DNA from 2 places in the Micrococcus sp. EWR3.9.1 genome. Region 2 is predicted to be linked to the other one. Evidence: predicted binding sites of a transcription regulator. Region 2 holds the regulator's gene; the other holds the start of a gene.
The links. Region 2 encodes HspR, which represses chaperone genes until heat shock. Its sites were predicted from a motif close to AAGTTGAGTCNNNNNGACTCAACTT; they were not measured.
Positions count from the first base shown of each region.

Region 1: the regulator HspR is predicted to act here: its motif matches at 5,629-5,653, upstream of ACUJ8O_RS05305 (Hsp20/alpha crystallin family protein).

Region 1 is NZ_JBQXFD010000006.1:1,322-9,014, reverse strand. It holds gene ACUJ8O_RS05335 (4-hydroxy-3-methylbut-2-enyl diphosphate reductase) at 1-710, shown strand, start outside; gene ACUJ8O_RS05330 (SLC13 family permease) at 833-2,533, opposite strand; gene rmuC (DNA recombination protein RmuC) at 2,661-3,920, opposite strand; gene ACUJ8O_RS05320 (hypothetical protein) at 3,986-4,423, opposite strand; gene ACUJ8O_RS05315 (O-acetyl-ADP-ribose deacetylase) at 4,480-5,046, shown strand; gene ACUJ8O_RS05310 (YdhK family protein) at 5,043-5,594, shown strand; gene ACUJ8O_RS05305 (Hsp20/alpha crystallin family protein) at 5,745-6,206, shown strand; partial or broken gene ACUJ8O_RS05300 (GMC oxidoreductase) at 6,308-6,655, opposite strand; gene ychF (redox-regulated ATPase YchF) at 7,057-7,693, shown strand, end outside.
Region 2 is NZ_JBQXFD010000007.1:93,415-101,107, forward strand. It holds gene ACUJ8O_RS06450 (hypothetical protein) at 1-168, opposite strand, end outside; gene ACUJ8O_RS06455 (DedA family protein) at 369-1,115, shown strand; gene ACUJ8O_RS06460 (hypothetical protein) at 1,121-2,443, shown strand; gene trmB (tRNA (guanosine(46)-N7)-methyltransferase TrmB) at 2,514-3,509, shown strand; gene ACUJ8O_RS06470 (alpha/beta hydrolase) at 3,532-4,599, opposite strand; gene ACUJ8O_RS06475 (heat shock protein transcriptional repressor HspR) at 4,578-5,129, opposite strand; gene ACUJ8O_RS06480 (DnaJ C-terminal domain-containing protein) at 5,126-6,103, opposite strand; gene ACUJ8O_RS06485 (nucleotide exchange factor GrpE) at 6,173-6,835, opposite strand; gene dnaK (molecular chaperone DnaK) at 6,997-7,693, opposite strand, start outside.

The sequences.
Region 1 (7,693 bases), on a different contig from region 2:
CCACGTGCCCGCTCGTGACCAAGGTGCACCGCGAGGCCGTGCGCTTCGCCAAGCAGGACAAGCGGATCCTGTTGATCGGCCACGACGGTCACGAGGAGGTCGAGGGCACGTTCGGCGAGGCGCCCGAGCACACCACGGTGATCAACGACGTGGCCGAGGCCCGCACCGTCCAGGTGGAGGACCCGGACAACCTGATCTGGCTCTCCCAGACCACGCTCTCCGTGGACGAGACCCTCGAGATCGTCTCCGTGCTGCGCGAGCGGTTCCCTCACCTGCAGGACCCGCCCTCGGACGACATCTGCTACGCCACCTCCAACCGGCAGGCGGCCATCAAGTCGATCTCGCCGGAGTGCGACCTGGTGATCATCGTGGGCTCGGCGAACTCCTCGAACTCGGTGCGCCTCAAGGAGGTCGCCGCGGAGTACGGGGCCTCCCGCGCCGAGCGCGTGGACTTCGCCAACCAGGTGGACGAGTCCTGGTTCGAGGGCGTGGCCACCGTGGGCCTGTCCTCGGGCGCGTCCGTGCCCGAGGTGCTGGTCCAGGAGGTGCTCGCGCTGCTGGCCGAGTACGGCTATGGGCAGGTGGACGAGGTGGTGACCGCCGAGGAGGACATCATCTTCTCCCTGCCCAAGGAGCTGCGCGCCGAGATGAAGCGCGTGGGCGACGACGGGCGCGCCCTCGGCGGACGCCGCCGCGACGCCGAGGCCTGACCGCGCCCCTCGTCTCCTCGCTGAGGCCCGCAGACTCGCCGTCGCGACGCCGACGTAGCGGCGAGTCTGCGGGCCTCGGTGTGCCCGGGCCTCAGCGTGCCGGGCCGGCGGGTGGTCAGGACTCAGAGTCCGAAGACCCAGACGAGCAGGGTCATCGACGCGATGGAGATGAGCACGGCGGCGATGATGTTCAGCCACACGCCGCCCTTCACCATCTGGCCGATGGTCACATAGCCGGAGCCGTACGCGATGGCGTTCGGCGGGGTGGCCACGGGCAGCATGAACGCGCAGGTCGCGGCGAGGGCGACGGGCGCGGCCAGCATGAGCGGGGGGACGCCGGTGCCCAGGGCCACGCCGGAGGCGACGGGCAGGAACGTGGCCGCGGTGGCCGTGTTCGAGGTCATCTCCGTCAGCAGCAGGATGCCGACGGCGGCGATCACCACGAGCACCCACACGGGGATGTCGCCGAGGCCCTTGACCTGCTCACCGAGCCACGTGGACAGGCCCGACTTGGAGAACTGACCGGACAGGGCCAGGCCGCCGCCGAACAGCAGGAGCACGCCCCACGGCAGCTCCTTCGCGGCCTCCCAGTCGAGCAGGCGCACGCCGCGCCCGGCCCCGCCGCCGGCCGGCAGGAGGAACAGGATGAGTCCGACGACCATGGCGATGGCCGCGTCCGAGAGCAGCGGGGACTCCAGGCCCAGGACGTACTCGGAGATCAGCGGCACGGTGATCCAGGCCAGCGCGGCGAGGATGAAGACGGCGAGGACCTTGGCCTCGGGGGCGCTCATGCGGCCGAGGCGGGCCAGCTCGGTGGCGATCAGGTCGCGGCCGCCGGGGACCTCGTCGATCTCGGGGCGGAACAGCACGCGGGTGAGCAGGAACCAGCACGCGAAGAGCAGCACGACGGCGATCGGCACGCCGACCAGCATCCACTGGCCGAAGCCGATCTCCACGCCGTGCTCGGCGGCCATGTGGCCCGCGAGCAGGGTGTTGGGCGGGGTGCCGATGATGGTGCCGAGCGAGCCGATGGACGCGGCGTAGGCGATGCCGAGCATGAGCGCGGTGCCGAAGTTCGTCTTCGTCAGGGAGCGGATCTCGGCCTGCGTGGGGGCCTCGCCGGGCGCGGATGCGGGCGCGGCGGGGCGGTCGGCCTGGTCCGCTGCCTCGTCCCCGGTCAGGGCGCCGTCCGTGCCGTAGCGCTGGACGAGCACGAGGATGGACACGCCGATGGGGAGCATCATCACGGCGGTGGCGGTGTTGGACACCCACATGGAGATGAACCCGGTGGCGATCATGAAGCCCAGGACGAGGTTCACGGTCCTGGCGCCCATGAACGTCAGGACGCCGAGCGCGATGCGCCGGTGCAGGTTCCAGCGCTGCATGGCCAGGGCGAGCATGAAGCCGCCCATGAACAGGAAGATGATGTTGTTGCCGTAGCTCGCGCCGACGGCGTCGAAGGTGATGCCGCCGTCGGACTCCTCGGCGGGCACGCCGAGCGGGAAGACCACGAGCGGCAGCAGGGCGGTGGCGGGGATGGGCAGGGCCTCGGTCATCCACCACACGGCCATGAGCACGGCGGTGGCGGCGACGAGGCGGGGCCAGACGCCGAGGTCGCCCGGCATCAGCAGGAACAGGGCGACGGCGAGCAGGGGGCCGGCCACGAGGCCGATGATGCGCTTGACGTTCTCGCCGCCGGTCAGCGGCTCGTCACGCATGCCCGGGGAGAGCTCGTGTTCGAACTCCTGGGCGGCCGCCCGGGGGTTGAAGCGGGAGACGTGCTCGTTGACGTTGCTCGGCGGGGGGGTCGATCGGGACTCCACGGGGCCTCCTCATCAAGTCAGGCCCTCGGCGCGGCCTGGCAATTCTCTGTGAGTTTCACGGTAGCAAGTGGCCTGGGACACGGAAAGACGACGTCAGGGCCGCGACGGCCCATCCGCCCGGCCCCGCTCACGCCTCCCGCGCCGTCTCCGCCCGACGACGGCGCAGCTCGTCCTCCTCCACGCCCGCGACCAGTTCCGGGGCGGCCAGGGGCCGGGGCGCGGACTCGAGCGTGCGGATGTCCGGCGTGGGGGCCAGGCCCGGGTCGGCGTCGCGGAGGCGCCGGGCGGCGGGGAGCACGCGCGACTCGACGTTGCCGACGAGCTGGTTGTAGCGGTCCACGGCGGTCTTGAGGGAGCCGCCCATGCGGTCCAGGTGGGTGCCGAGCGTGCCGAGACGCTCGTAGAGGTCCTTCGCGCTGGCCACCACGGTGTGGGCGTTCTCGGCCAGGGTGTCCTGCCGCCACGCGTAGGCCACGGACTTCAGGGCGGTCAGGAGGGAGACGGGGGCGACGAGCGCGACGTTCCGGGAGAACGCGTGGTCCAGCAGCCCGGGGTCCGCGTCCAGCGCCGCGGCCAGGAGCGACTCGGCGGGCAGGAAGCACAGGACCAGCTCGGGGGAGTGCTCGAGGCCGTCCCAGTAGGACTTCGCGGAGAGCTGGTCCACGTGGCGGCGCACGGCCGCGGCGTGCTGGGCGGCCAGCGCCTGGCGCCGCTCGTACGCCTCCTCGCCGGGCTCATCCGCGAGGGCCTCGGCGGCCAGCGCGTCCCCGATGGGGGCCTTGGCGTCCACGGCCATGGCCTTGCCGCCGGGCAGGGACACCACGAGGTCCGGGCGGAGGCGCTCGCCGTCCCTGCCGGACAGCGTGGCCTGCTCCGTGAAGTCCACGTGGTGGAGCATGCCCGCCGCCTCGACGACCCGCCGCAGCTGCGCCTCGCCCCAGTGGCCCCGGGCGGAGGTGGACTTGAGGGTGGCCATGAGCGAGGTGGTCTGGTTCAGCAGGTCCCGGTCGGTGGCCGCGGCGGCGCGGAGCTGCTCCCCGAGTCGGCCGAACTGGGAGGCCCGATCCCGTTCCAGCACGCTCACCTGCTCCTGGAGCGCCGCCAGCCGCTGGCCCAGCGGCGCGAGCGTGGACATCACCTGGGACTCCGCGCGTCGGCGTTCGGCGTCCTCGGCGCGCGCGGCCGTGAGCGCGCGCTGCTCCGCCCGGGCGGCCGCGAGCTCCTCTCGCGCCCCCTGGTGCTCGGTGCGCAGCGCGGCCAGCTCGGCCTGGGCCCGGCGGGCTTCCTCACCGCCACCGGCCGCCCGGCGCCACATGAGCCACGCGCCCACCAGGGCGCCCAGCACGAGTCCGAGGATGAGGGCGAGCAGCAGGTTGAGGATCTCCATGCCCCCACCCTCGCAGGCCGCACGGACACGGTAGGCCGCGGCGCGCCGTCGTCGTGGTGGGCGGCTCAGCCGAAGAGCGGGTTGGGGCCGTTGGCCACGACCTGCGGGTCGCCGTCGACGCGGGCGGCGATGCCCGCCGCGGCCACACCGGGCAGATACGGGAAGACCATGCGGGTCGAGGCCAGGGCGGCGGCGTCGAAGGCCTCCACCGCGACGGCCGGGCGGGGTCCGTCCGCCGTCTCGATCTCGCCGTCGAACACGGCCACCGCCCGCGTGGGGCGCGGGCTGATCGTCGCGACCGTGGCGGCCGCCTGCTCGGGCTCGAGGTCCGGGTGCTCCCACATGCCGCGCTGGCCGTCGGCGGCGACGGCGAGGATCGTCGGGGCGAACACGGACTGCCGGCCGAGCGTGTCGAACACGTGCTCCACCGCGAGGCTGATCAGCGGCAGCAGCTCGCCGCCGGGAGGCGTGGGGGTCGGTCCGGTGGGCGTCGGGGTGCTCATGGGGCCGAGGCTACCGGCCCTGTCCGACGGCGCCCACCCGCGCCTAGCGTGAACCCATGCAGCTCACCATCGCCCCCGGGGACATCACGGCCACGCACGCGGACGCCGTCGTCAACGCCGCCAACTCCACCCTGCTCGGCGGCGGAGGCGTGGACGGCGCCATCCACCGGCGTGGCGGTCCCGAGATCCTGGCCGAGTGCCGCCGCCTGCGCGAGACCGACCTGCCGGAGGGGCTGCCCGCCGGCCAGGCCGTGGCGACGACGGCGGGGCGCCTGCCCGCGCGCTGGGTCATCCACACGGTGGGCCCGGTGTGGGCCAAGACGATCGACAAGTCCGACACCCTCGCCTCGTGCTACCGCGAGTCCCTGAAGGTGGCGGCCGGGCTCGGCGCCCGGACGGTCGCGTTCCCGGCGATCTCCGCGGGGATCTACGGCTGGCCCATGGAGGACGCGGCGCGGATCGCCGTCGAGACCTGCCACGCGATGGCGGACGAGGTGGGCGGCACCGTGGACGAGGTGCTGTTCGTGCCCTACGGCGACACGGCGGAGGCCGCGTTCCGTGCGGCGCTCGGGCACCTCGAGGCCCCCCAGACCACCGATGACGAAGGAGACACCGGACGATGACCATGCGTTTCTGGACCAGGACCGTCGCCGTGACTGCGGCGAGTCTGCTCGCGCTCACCGGCTGCGCGACGGGAGGGGAAGAGGCGGCGACGTCGTCCTCCCACGGCGGGCACGCGGGCCACGCGATGGACGGCGGCCCCGCCCCCGAGGGCATCGAGCCCGCCGCGGACCCGGCCCACCCCGTGGGCACCGAGGTCACCCTCATGGCGGACCACATGCCCGGGATGGAGGGGGCCGCCGCCACCGTCGTGGGCGCGTACGAGACCACCGCCTACTCCGTAGACTACCGGCCGACGACGGGCGGGCCCGAGGTGACGGACCACAAGTGGGTCGTCCAGGAGGAGCTGGAGGACGCGGGCGCCGAACGCCTGCCCGACGGCGCGGCGGTCACCCTCGCGGCTGACCACATGCCGGGCATGCAGGGTGCGGAGGGCACGGTGCACTCCTCGACGGATGAGACCGTCTACATGGTGGACTACGAGTCCGACGGCATGCGGATGAGGAACCACAAGTGGGTGGTGGAGAGCGAGATCGCCTCGGCGGGCTGACCCCGGGCCGGGAGGGTCCTGACCGCCCGCCTGGAAGTTGATCGAACTTCACGTAGATTTCTGGAATAGGCTCGCCGGGCGTGCTGTTGTAGTGGTCAGACGCCGCGGTGTCAGCGGCGCCCACCCGAATACCGAGGAGAGTGAACCGACATGGCCCGTCCTATCGATCCGTTCCGTGAGATGGAGCGCCTGGTGAACGGTCTGACGCCCCGCGCGACCGGCACCGTGTCCATGCCCATGAACCTGTACCGCGAGGGCGACGTCTTCGTCGCCGAGGTCGAGCTGCCCGGCGTCGACCCGGCCTCCATCGACGTGGACGTGGAGGAGCGCACCCTCACCGTCCGCGCCGAGCGCAAGGAGGACCCGGCCCGCGAGGACCGACGCTGGCTCACCCGTGAGCGTTCCGCCGGCACCTTCGCCCGCCAGCTCACCCTGGGCGAGGGCCTCGCCCTCGACCGCATCCAGGCCGACTACAGCGACGGCGTCCTGACCCTCACCATCCCGGTGGCGGAGCAGGCCAAGCCCCGCAAGATCTCCGTCACCCACGGCGGTGCTGCCCCCGTGGCCGGGCAGACCGTGGAGGGCGAGACCGCCGAGACCACCGGCGAGTGACCGGCCTCTGACGGAGCCGCGCGCGGCCGGCGCGCGGTCCGTCCCCCGAACGCAGATGCGGCGGGCCCCCCACCGGGGGCCCGCCGCATCTGCGTGGCGGTCAGGCGCAGCCCCGTCACGCCCTTGACGCGCAGACGGGCGTCGAGCGGGCTCATGGCGTCGTCCTCGGCGCCCATGCGCACCGAGCCCACCGGGTGGTACACGGTGTTGTGGGTGCGGCGCACGTAGTCGGCGATCTCCTCGTCCGTCTGCGCCTGCTCGCCCGGGGCCAGTTCGCGCCCCGCCCACGCCGCCATGGCCGGCTGGGAGACGATCTCCCGGGCCAGCCGGATGCCGGCGACCGCGACGGCCATGTCATGGCCCTCCGGGTCGGTGAAGTAGCGCGGGTCCACGGCCGGCTTGTCCCGGTAGTCGTTGGAGCGCAGGCGCACGGTGCCGCGGGACTTGGCGAGGGGGGGGACCCGGTGGCCCTGCGGTCTCGGCTGTCGTCCTCTGGTCGGCAGACACAGGTGTGCGTCCTCTCGTCGGGGTCTGGGCGGCCCGCCCACCCTACAGATCGGTCATCTGGGCGGGGATGCGTGCTGGGCGGTGCGGGTCTCTGGGTTCCGTGGGCGCGTGGGGGCGGGGGCTGGGGCTGCCGGGCCCCGTGGCCGCCGGGCCTCTGGGTTCCGTGGGCAGAAAAGCAAGGGTTTCTGCCCCCGGAAGCGAAAACCCTGCCGGTTCTGCCTCCGGAACAGGGGAGAGCGCGCTTTCTGCCCACGGAGCGGGCGGGGCTGCCGGTTCTGCCCACGGAACGGGGCCGGTGCGGGACGCCTCCGCCGCGGCGGGCCCGCCGGTAGACTGCCGGACTGTGGCTTTGACTATCGGATTCGTGGGACTGCCCAACGTGGGCAAGTCGACCCTGTTCAACGCGCTGACGCGCCAGACCGTGCTCGCGGCGAACTACCCGTTCGCGACGATCGAGCCGAACGTGGGCGTGGTGAACCTGCCGGATGAGCGCCTCCCGCAGCTCGCCGAGATCTTCGGCTCCGAGCGCATCCTGCCGGCCACGGTCAGCTTCGTGGACATCGCCGGCATCGTGAAGGGCGCCTCCGAGGGGGAGGGCCTGGGCAACCAGTTCCTGGCGAACATCCGCGAGGCCCACGCCATCGCGCAGGTGGTGCGCGCGTTCGACGACGGCGACGTCGTCCACGTGGACGGCAAGGTGGACCCGGCCTCGGACATGGAGACCATTAACACCGAGCTGATCATCGCGGACATGCAGACCGTGGAGAAGGCGATCCCGCGCGTCGAGAAGGAGGTCAAGGGCAAGAAGAAGGAGCCCGCCGACCTCGAGGCGCTCAAGGCCGCGCTCGCGGTGCTGGAGCGGGGCGAGACGATCTTCGCCGCGAAGGACAAGGACAAGCTGGACATGGACCGGCTGCGGGAGCTGAGCCTGCTCACCGCCAAGCCGTTCATCTACGTGTTCAACTCGGACGAGGGTGTGC
Region 2 (7,693 bases):
GAACTTCTTGAACTGCTCCGGCGACAGGTTGGCCAGCGCGGGCAGGCCGCGGGCGCCCATGTCGCGCAGGCCCTGGGCCTGCTCCGCGGAGATGCCGCGCTTGTTCAGGCCGGAGTTCAGGATGAACGCGCCGGAGGCCAGGCGCAGCGGAATCTGGACGATGCTCATGGAGTCTTCCTTCCAGTAGGGCCCGCGGCACGCACGTGGAGTGGGGTGTGGCGCGAACGGTCGGTGAGCGGTCAGCGCCTCTGACACTACCAACGGCAGCCCGCTCCCGCCCGCCCGGAGGCGCGACTGTGCGCGCAGAGCGGACGACGTCGGCGCCTCCACCACGTCGCGGAGGCGGTCGATGATGGACAATGGGGCGCATGCTCCCCCTCGTCACACCCCTGAGCGTGGCCGCCGCCGCGCCCACCGACTACGGCTGGCTCGGCAACATCGTCGTGGACGTCATGGAGGCGGTCGGCCCGATCGGCGTCGGCCTGGCCGTCTTCGCGGAGAACATCTTCCCGCCCATCCCGTCCGAGGTGATCCTGCCCCTGGCCGGCTTCACCGCGGCCGGCGGCGCCTTCAGCCCGCATGCCGCGCTGGTCTGGGCGACGGTCGGCTCGATCGTCGGCGCACTGGCCCTCTACGGCATCGGCGCGTGGCTCGGCCGCCGCCGCATGTACCGCATCGTGGACCGCATGCCGCTGGTGGACATGGAGGACGTGGCCAAGACCGAGCGCTGGTTCATCCGCTACGGCTACTGGACCGTGTTCCTGGGCCGCATGGTCCCCGTGTTCCGCTCCCTGATCTCCATCCCCGCGGGCATCGAGCGGATGAACCTCGCGAAGTTCACCCTGTTCACGGCGCTGGGCTCCTTGATCTGGAACGCGATCTTCGTCTACGGCGGCTACGCGCTCGGGGAGCGGTTCCACGTCATCTCCGAGTACGCGGACGTCTTCTCCAACATCGTCCTGGTCCTGATTCTGGCCTTCCTCGCGATCTGGGTGGCCCTGCGCCTGCGCCGCGACGCCCGCCGCCGGAACGACCCGGACTGGCGCCCGCCGACAGCGGACGAGATGGCCGCCCGCGTCGAGGCCATCCTGGAGTCCTCCGACCACCGGAAGTGAATCGCATGCGTCCCGTCCTGCCCTCCCCCCGCCGTGGCCGCGCGGCCCTCGGCCTGGCCGCCGTCGCCCTGGTGGCGCTGAGCGCCTGTGCTCGCACCGAGCCGCAGCCCGAGCCTGCGCCCGCCACGACGGCGGCCTCCGCCCTGCCGTCCATGGACATGGCCCCGTTTACGCTCGAGGTCCCCTCGCACGACCTCGAGAGGGTGCCGGAGGCGAGCATCGCCGTGCTCGAGGGCGAGGACCCGGACCACCACGGGGCGTGGCTGCAGGTGCCCGGGGCGCCGGCCTGGACGGAGGCCATGGCCGGGGCCGTGCGCGCCCAGATCGACCAGTACCGCCGGGACACCGACCCCAGCGCGGACCCGCGCCTGGAGATCCAGCCGCAGCTCGCCGTCGTGGCCGAGGACATCGCCGCGGCCCGCCTGCTCGCCACGGAACGGCGCGGCACGGACTCCGTGTCCACCTCGCACGTGATCTGGTACTCGGCCCGCGAGGACCGCGTGCTCGAGACCGCCGATCTCTTCACCCCCGACGGCTGGGACGCGTTCCGCGCCGAGGTGCGCCAGCGCATGGCCAACGACCCGGACGTGATCGGCTCGCGCCTGGACTCGGCGGTCGACGCGCCGGAGCAGGTGGAGAACCGTCGCGTCTGGGACGCGGTGGTCTTCCTCCCGGACGGCAGCCTGATGCTCGAGGCGGACCAGGCGTCCATGGCGCCGGCCGCCGCGGGTGTGCTGACGGTGCGGATCCCCCGGGACACGGCAGCCCCCTGGCTGTCCGACCTGGGCCACGTCGCCGCGGACGCCGCCTCCGCCCCCGCCGACCTGCGTCTGCCGGACCGCTCCACCCCGACCCTCGAGGAGCAGCAGCCGGAGCCCGCCCCCGAGCCGGAGCCCGAGACGTCCTCGCGGACGCAGGAGGCCACCGACGCACCCGTGCCGCCCCCGTCCGCACCCGCCGACACGGCGGCCCCGACGCCCAGCGCGACCACCCCGGTGCCGAGCAGCACGGTGCCGAGCAGCACGGCCCCGTCCTCCTCGGTCCCCACGTCCACCGGCTCGGCCACGCCGTCCTCCCCGACGTCGCCCGCCAGCTCGTCCTCGCCGTCGGGCACGGGATCCGGCAGTCCGACGCCGAGCACCCCCGACCCGTCGCCGACCTCCGCGACGCCGACCCCCACGTCCCCGAGCCCGTCCGGTCCGTCCACGAGCGCGCCGGCCACGGCCCCCGCGCCGGACCCGACCGAGTCCGCGCCCGAGCCGACCGCCACGACGGCCTCGGCGCCCGCGCCGCCCACGTCGGGAGACCGCTCCAGCGGCACCCCCTGACCCCGGCGCCGGGCGCCGGCGGCGACCGCGGTCGGCGCCGTCGACGCACGGCCGTGGCAGGATCGGGGCGATGACTGAGCACCTCTCCCGCCCCCGCCCGGACGCACCCGACCCCGACGCCGTCCCGCCGCCCGCCGAGCGCGTCCACGCGCACGACCACAATCGGGACAAGGACCCCGCCCTCGTCCGACGGGAGCCGGTCTCCTTCGTCCGACGCGGTGCGCGCCTGAACGCGGGGCGGCAGGCCGTGTGGGACCGCCAGGCGGAGCGGGTCCTCGTGGACGTGCCCCGCGGCCGCGGCGCCACCTCGGTGGACGCCCAGGCCCGACTGGACTGGGCCGGGGTGTTCGGGCGCGAGGCCCCCCTGCTGGTGGACATCGGCTCCGGGCTGGGCGAGTCCACGGCGCAGGCCGCCGCCGACCGGCCGGACTGGAACGTGCTCGCCGTCGAGGTCTACGTGCCCGGCCTGGCCGCGCTCATGACGCGCGTGGAGCAGCAGGGCCTGGAGAACGTCCGCGCCGTGGAGGCCAACGCCCCCGAGCTGCTGGACGCCCTGCTCACGCCCGGCTCCGTCTCCGAGGTGTGGGTGTTCTTCCCGGACCCGTGGCACAAGAAGCGGCACCACAAGCGCCGCCTGGTCTCCCCCGCCTTCGCGGACCGCGTGGCGCGGGTGCTCGCCCCCGGCGGGGTGCTGCGGCTGGCGACGGACTGGTCGGGCTACGCCGTGCAGATGCGCGAGGTGCTCGAGGCGCACCCGGAGTTCGAGAACCTCTTCCCCGGGCGCGCCGCAGGCGAGGACTCCCCGCTCACGCGGGTGCGCCGCGAGGGCAGGGAGACCGAGGTGGGTGCCCAGCCGCTGCCCGCGGGCTGGGAGCGCGCGGCCGAGGAGGAGCGCCCGCTGCGGGCCGGCCTGGGTGAGGCGCGGGCCGGCGCGGCGGCCGCGGACCCCGTGGACCACGAGGGCGGCTGGGCGCCCCGGTTCGAGGGTCGACCGATCACGAGCTTCGAGGCGAAGTCCCAGCGGGCCGGACGCCTTGTGTTCGACCTGGCGTACCGCCGCCGCTGAGCACGGGGCCCGACGGGGCCGCTCAGGCCGGGGCGACCGGCCCGGCCGGGTCGGCGCCGTCCGGGACGGGCGGCAGCGGCAGGCCGGCGGTCACCCGCGCGGTCGCCGCGAGCGTCACGGACCCGGCGTCCCGGTAGCCCCTCGGGGCGTCCCCGGGGGCCGTCGGCGACCAGCGGGCCGTGTGGTGGCCGCGGACGCCGGCCCCCGCCAGGCCGGGCCGCGGGGCCACCGGCAGCACGGCGGCGTCCGTCCAGTCCCGACGACGGCCCACCGCACGGCCGACCCGGGCGAGGAGGTCGCCCGGGGCCAGGGCGCGGAACACCCGTCCGGACCGCAGGCCGAGGTGCGCGGCCCGGGCTGCCAGGGCGGCGGGCAGGCCGACCGCGCCCGAGACCACGAGGGCCTCGACGGGACGCTCGGCCGGCCACGGGGCCTCGGCGTCGTCGGGCTGCAGGCCCCGGTCCGCGAGCAGGCGCAGGGCGTGCGCGGCCACCAGCGAGCCGTACGAGTGGGCCTCCATGGCCCCGTGCACGGCGGTCCCGCGGGCGCGCAGGGCCGGGGCGGCGGCGTCGTCCTCCCCCGGCCCGTGGCGCATGAACTCCCACCAGGCCCGCACATCCGCGGCGAGCATCGCGCCGCCGCGCCGGCCGGGGCCGTCGAGCACCACCCGCCAGGGTGTGGGCGCGGGGTAGCCGAGCCACGCGATGACGACCGGGCGGGGTGCGCCGGCGGCGCGCTGGGCGGCGGCGAGGTGGGCGGCCTCCCGGGCCGTCCCCCACATGGCCGTCTGGGGGCGGATGCCCATGCCGGAGACGAGCCAGGTCAGGTGGGTGGCGGTCGCGGGGTCTCCCGCGGCGACCACCGCGCGCGGACCGTCCGGGCCGTCGAGGACGTAGTCCAGCAGATGCCGGGCGGGCAGGTGCGGGTCCATGCCCTCCGGCTTGAGGGCGTGGACGATCCCGTCCAGGGCGCTGCGGGCCCGCCGGCCCAGGCCGTCGCGCCGGGCCATGTCGGCGCGCAGCCGCTCCCGGACGCGGGACCGTGCGGCCACCCCGAACGACGCCCGGCTCAGTCCTGCTCGGGCTGCCACGTGAGGACCCGTCGGGGGCGGGCACCGCCGGAGGGCAGCGTCCGCAGGACACCCGGGGAGGCCTGGCCCGCGGCGTCGGCCTCGGTCCGTGCCGCGGCGTGACGGCGGACGGCCATCCGGTCGGCGTACCGGGCCGAGACGTCGCCGCCGGAGCCCACGGTGAAGACGCGGGCCAGGCGGGAGGCGTGGTGGAGGCGGTCCACCTGGGCCGCCAGCTCGACCACGGTGTCCTGCAGCTGCTCGACCTCGCGCTGCAGCGCGATCACGCGGCGGATGCCCTCCAGCGAGATGCCCTCGCGGCTCAGGGCCTGCACGGTCTGCAGCCGCTCGACATCGGCCAGGGAGTAGCGGCGTTGCCGTCCGCCCTGGCGGGCGGGGACCACGAGGCCGAGCCGGTCGTACTGGCGCAGGGTCTGCGGGTGCATGTCCGCCATCTCGGCGGCCACGGAGATCACGAAGACGGGGGCGTTCCGGTCAAGACCCGGCTCGCGGCCCCGGTCCGCGCGGGCGGCGCCGTCGCGGGCGCTCACCAGGCGGCCTTCCGGGCCAGCTCCCGCCGCGGATCGTCGCCGGCCAGGGCGGACTGCAGGGCCTCGATGGCGGCGCGGGCGTCGTCGTCGAGCTCGGTGGGCACGGTGACGTGCAGCTCCACGAGCAGGTCACCCGTCGTCGTCCCGCGCTCGACACCGCGGCCCTTCAGGCGCAGCACGCGGCCGGACTGGGAGCCCGCCGGCACCTTCACCTTCACGGGGCGCTCCAGCGTGGGCACCTCGATCGTGGCGCCGAGGGCGGCCTCGGGGAAGGTGACGGGCACGGTGATGCGCAGGTCGTCCCCGTCCCGGTGGAAGAACTCGTGCTCGCGCACGTGCACGGTGACCAGCAGGTCGCCGCGGCCGGCCGCACCGGGCGAGCCCTTGCCGCGGGCCCGGACCTTCTGGCCGTCGCGGATGCCCTTCGGGATCTTCACCTCGATCGTCTCGCCGTCCGGGGCGCGCAGGGACACCGTGGTGCCCTGGATCGAACCGCGGAAGGAGATCGTGGTGGTGGCGGTGCGGTCCGCGCCCTTCGTGGGGCGCGGCCGCGGGTAGCCGGCGTCGCCGAAGCCGCCGGTCTGGCCGGCGGCGCCGCCGAACATCCCGCTGAACAGGTCCGACAGGTCGGGCCCGGACTGCGTGGTGCGGGGGCCGCCCCCGCCGCCGAACATGCCGCCGAAGACGTCCTCGAAGCCGCCGCCGCCGGCACCGCCCGGGGCGGAGAACCGGGCGCCGCCGCCCATCGCACGGATCGCGTCGTACTCCTGGCGCTCCTGGGGGTCACTCAGGACGGCATACGCCTCCGAGATCTCCTTGAACTTCTTCTCGGCCGCCTCGTCCCCGGGGTTCTGGTCCGGGTGGTGGGTGCGGGCGAGCTTGCGGTAGGCCTTCTTCACGTCCGATTCGGAGGCGTCCTTGGACACCCCCAGGGTCGCGTAGAAGTCCTTGTCCATCCAATCCTGCGAGGCCATGGTGCCTCCTCTCGTGTGCATCGGTCAGGGGGGTCGGCCGGCGGCGGGGTGGGCCGCCGGCCGACGGGGTCACTCGTCTCCGGCGGAGACCATCACCTGGGCGGCGCGCAGCACGCGGCCGTCCCGGAGATAGCCGTTGCGGAAGACCTGGACCACGTGGTCCGCGGGCACCTCTGCGTGCGGCTGGCGCATCACGGCCTCGTGCACGGCCGGGTCGAACTCGACGCCGGCCAGCGCCTCCTGGTCGTGGCGCTCGAGGCCGAGGCCGGCCAGGGCGGTGTCGAGCTTGGTCGCGATCGCGGCGAACGGACCGTCCGTCAGGTCGCCGGCGGCGCGGGCGGCGTCGATGTCGTCGAGCACCGGCAGCAGCGCGGTGACGGCCTTGACCACACCGGCGTCCCTGGCCAGGTCGCGGTCGCGGTCCACGCGACGCTTGTAGTTCACGAACTCGGCCTGCAGCCGGCGCAGGTCGGTCTCGAGCTCGGCCTCGCGGTCCGAGGCCGCGGGCTGCGGCGCCTCGGTCCCGGCCTGCGCGCCGGCCTCGTCGAGGATGCGCTCGGCCTGGGCGAGGGCGTCGCCGTCCTCGGCCTGCTCGGCCGCGCTCTCGGCGGAGACCCGGGGCTCACCGGTCTCGGGGTCGATTCGGCGACGGTCGTTGAACACGATGGGCTCCTCCTCGGAGCCGCGCTCGGCATCGGAGGAGCCGTGCGGACGCTGCTGGTCGGCGCTCATGGTGTGTCCTTTCGAAGCGGGTGGGCGCGGCGGGTCCGCCGCGCGGGGGTGGTGCGGGAAGGCCGGCGGGCCGGCCCGGCAGGGGCGCTGCCGGGCCGGCCCGCCGGCGTCGTGGGCCTCCGGGCGGGGCGGGCGTGGACGCCCTCCCCGGCACCGGGGTGTCAGGCCTTCTTCTCGTCGTCCTCGTCGACCACCTCGGCGTCGACGATGTCCTCGTCGTCGTCCTGCGGGGCGGCGGACTCGGCGCCGGCGTCGGCCGACTCCGCGCCCTGCTGGGCGTAGAGGGCTTCGCCGATCTTGACCTGGGAGGCCTGGAGCTTCTCGAACGCGGCGGCGACCTCGTCGTCGTTGTCCTGCTTCTCCAGGGCGGCCTTCAGGGCGTCGACGTCGGCCTGCACCTCGGTCTTGACGTCCTCGGGCAGCTTGTCCGCGTTGTCCTGCAGGAGCTTGTCCACGGAGTACGCGGACTGCTCCGCCTGGTTGCGGCGGTCGGCGGCCTCACGGCGCTTCCTGTCCTCGTCCGCGTGGGCCTCGGCGTCCTTGACCATGCGGTCGATGTCCTCCTTGGACAGCGAGGAGCCGCCCGTGATGGTCATCGACTGCTCGGTGCCGGTGCCCTTGTCCTTCGCGGAGACGTGCACGATGCCGTTCGCGTCGATGTCGAAGGTGACCTCGATCTGGGGCATGCCGCGCGGGGCCGGGGCGATGCCGGTCAGCTCGAAGGTGCCCAGCGCCTTGTTGTCCCGGGTGAACTCGCGCTCGCCCTGGAAGACCTGGATGGACACGGAGGGCTGGTTGTCCTCGGCCGTGGTGAACGTCTCGGAGCGCTTGGTCGGGATGGCCGTGTTGCGCTCGATG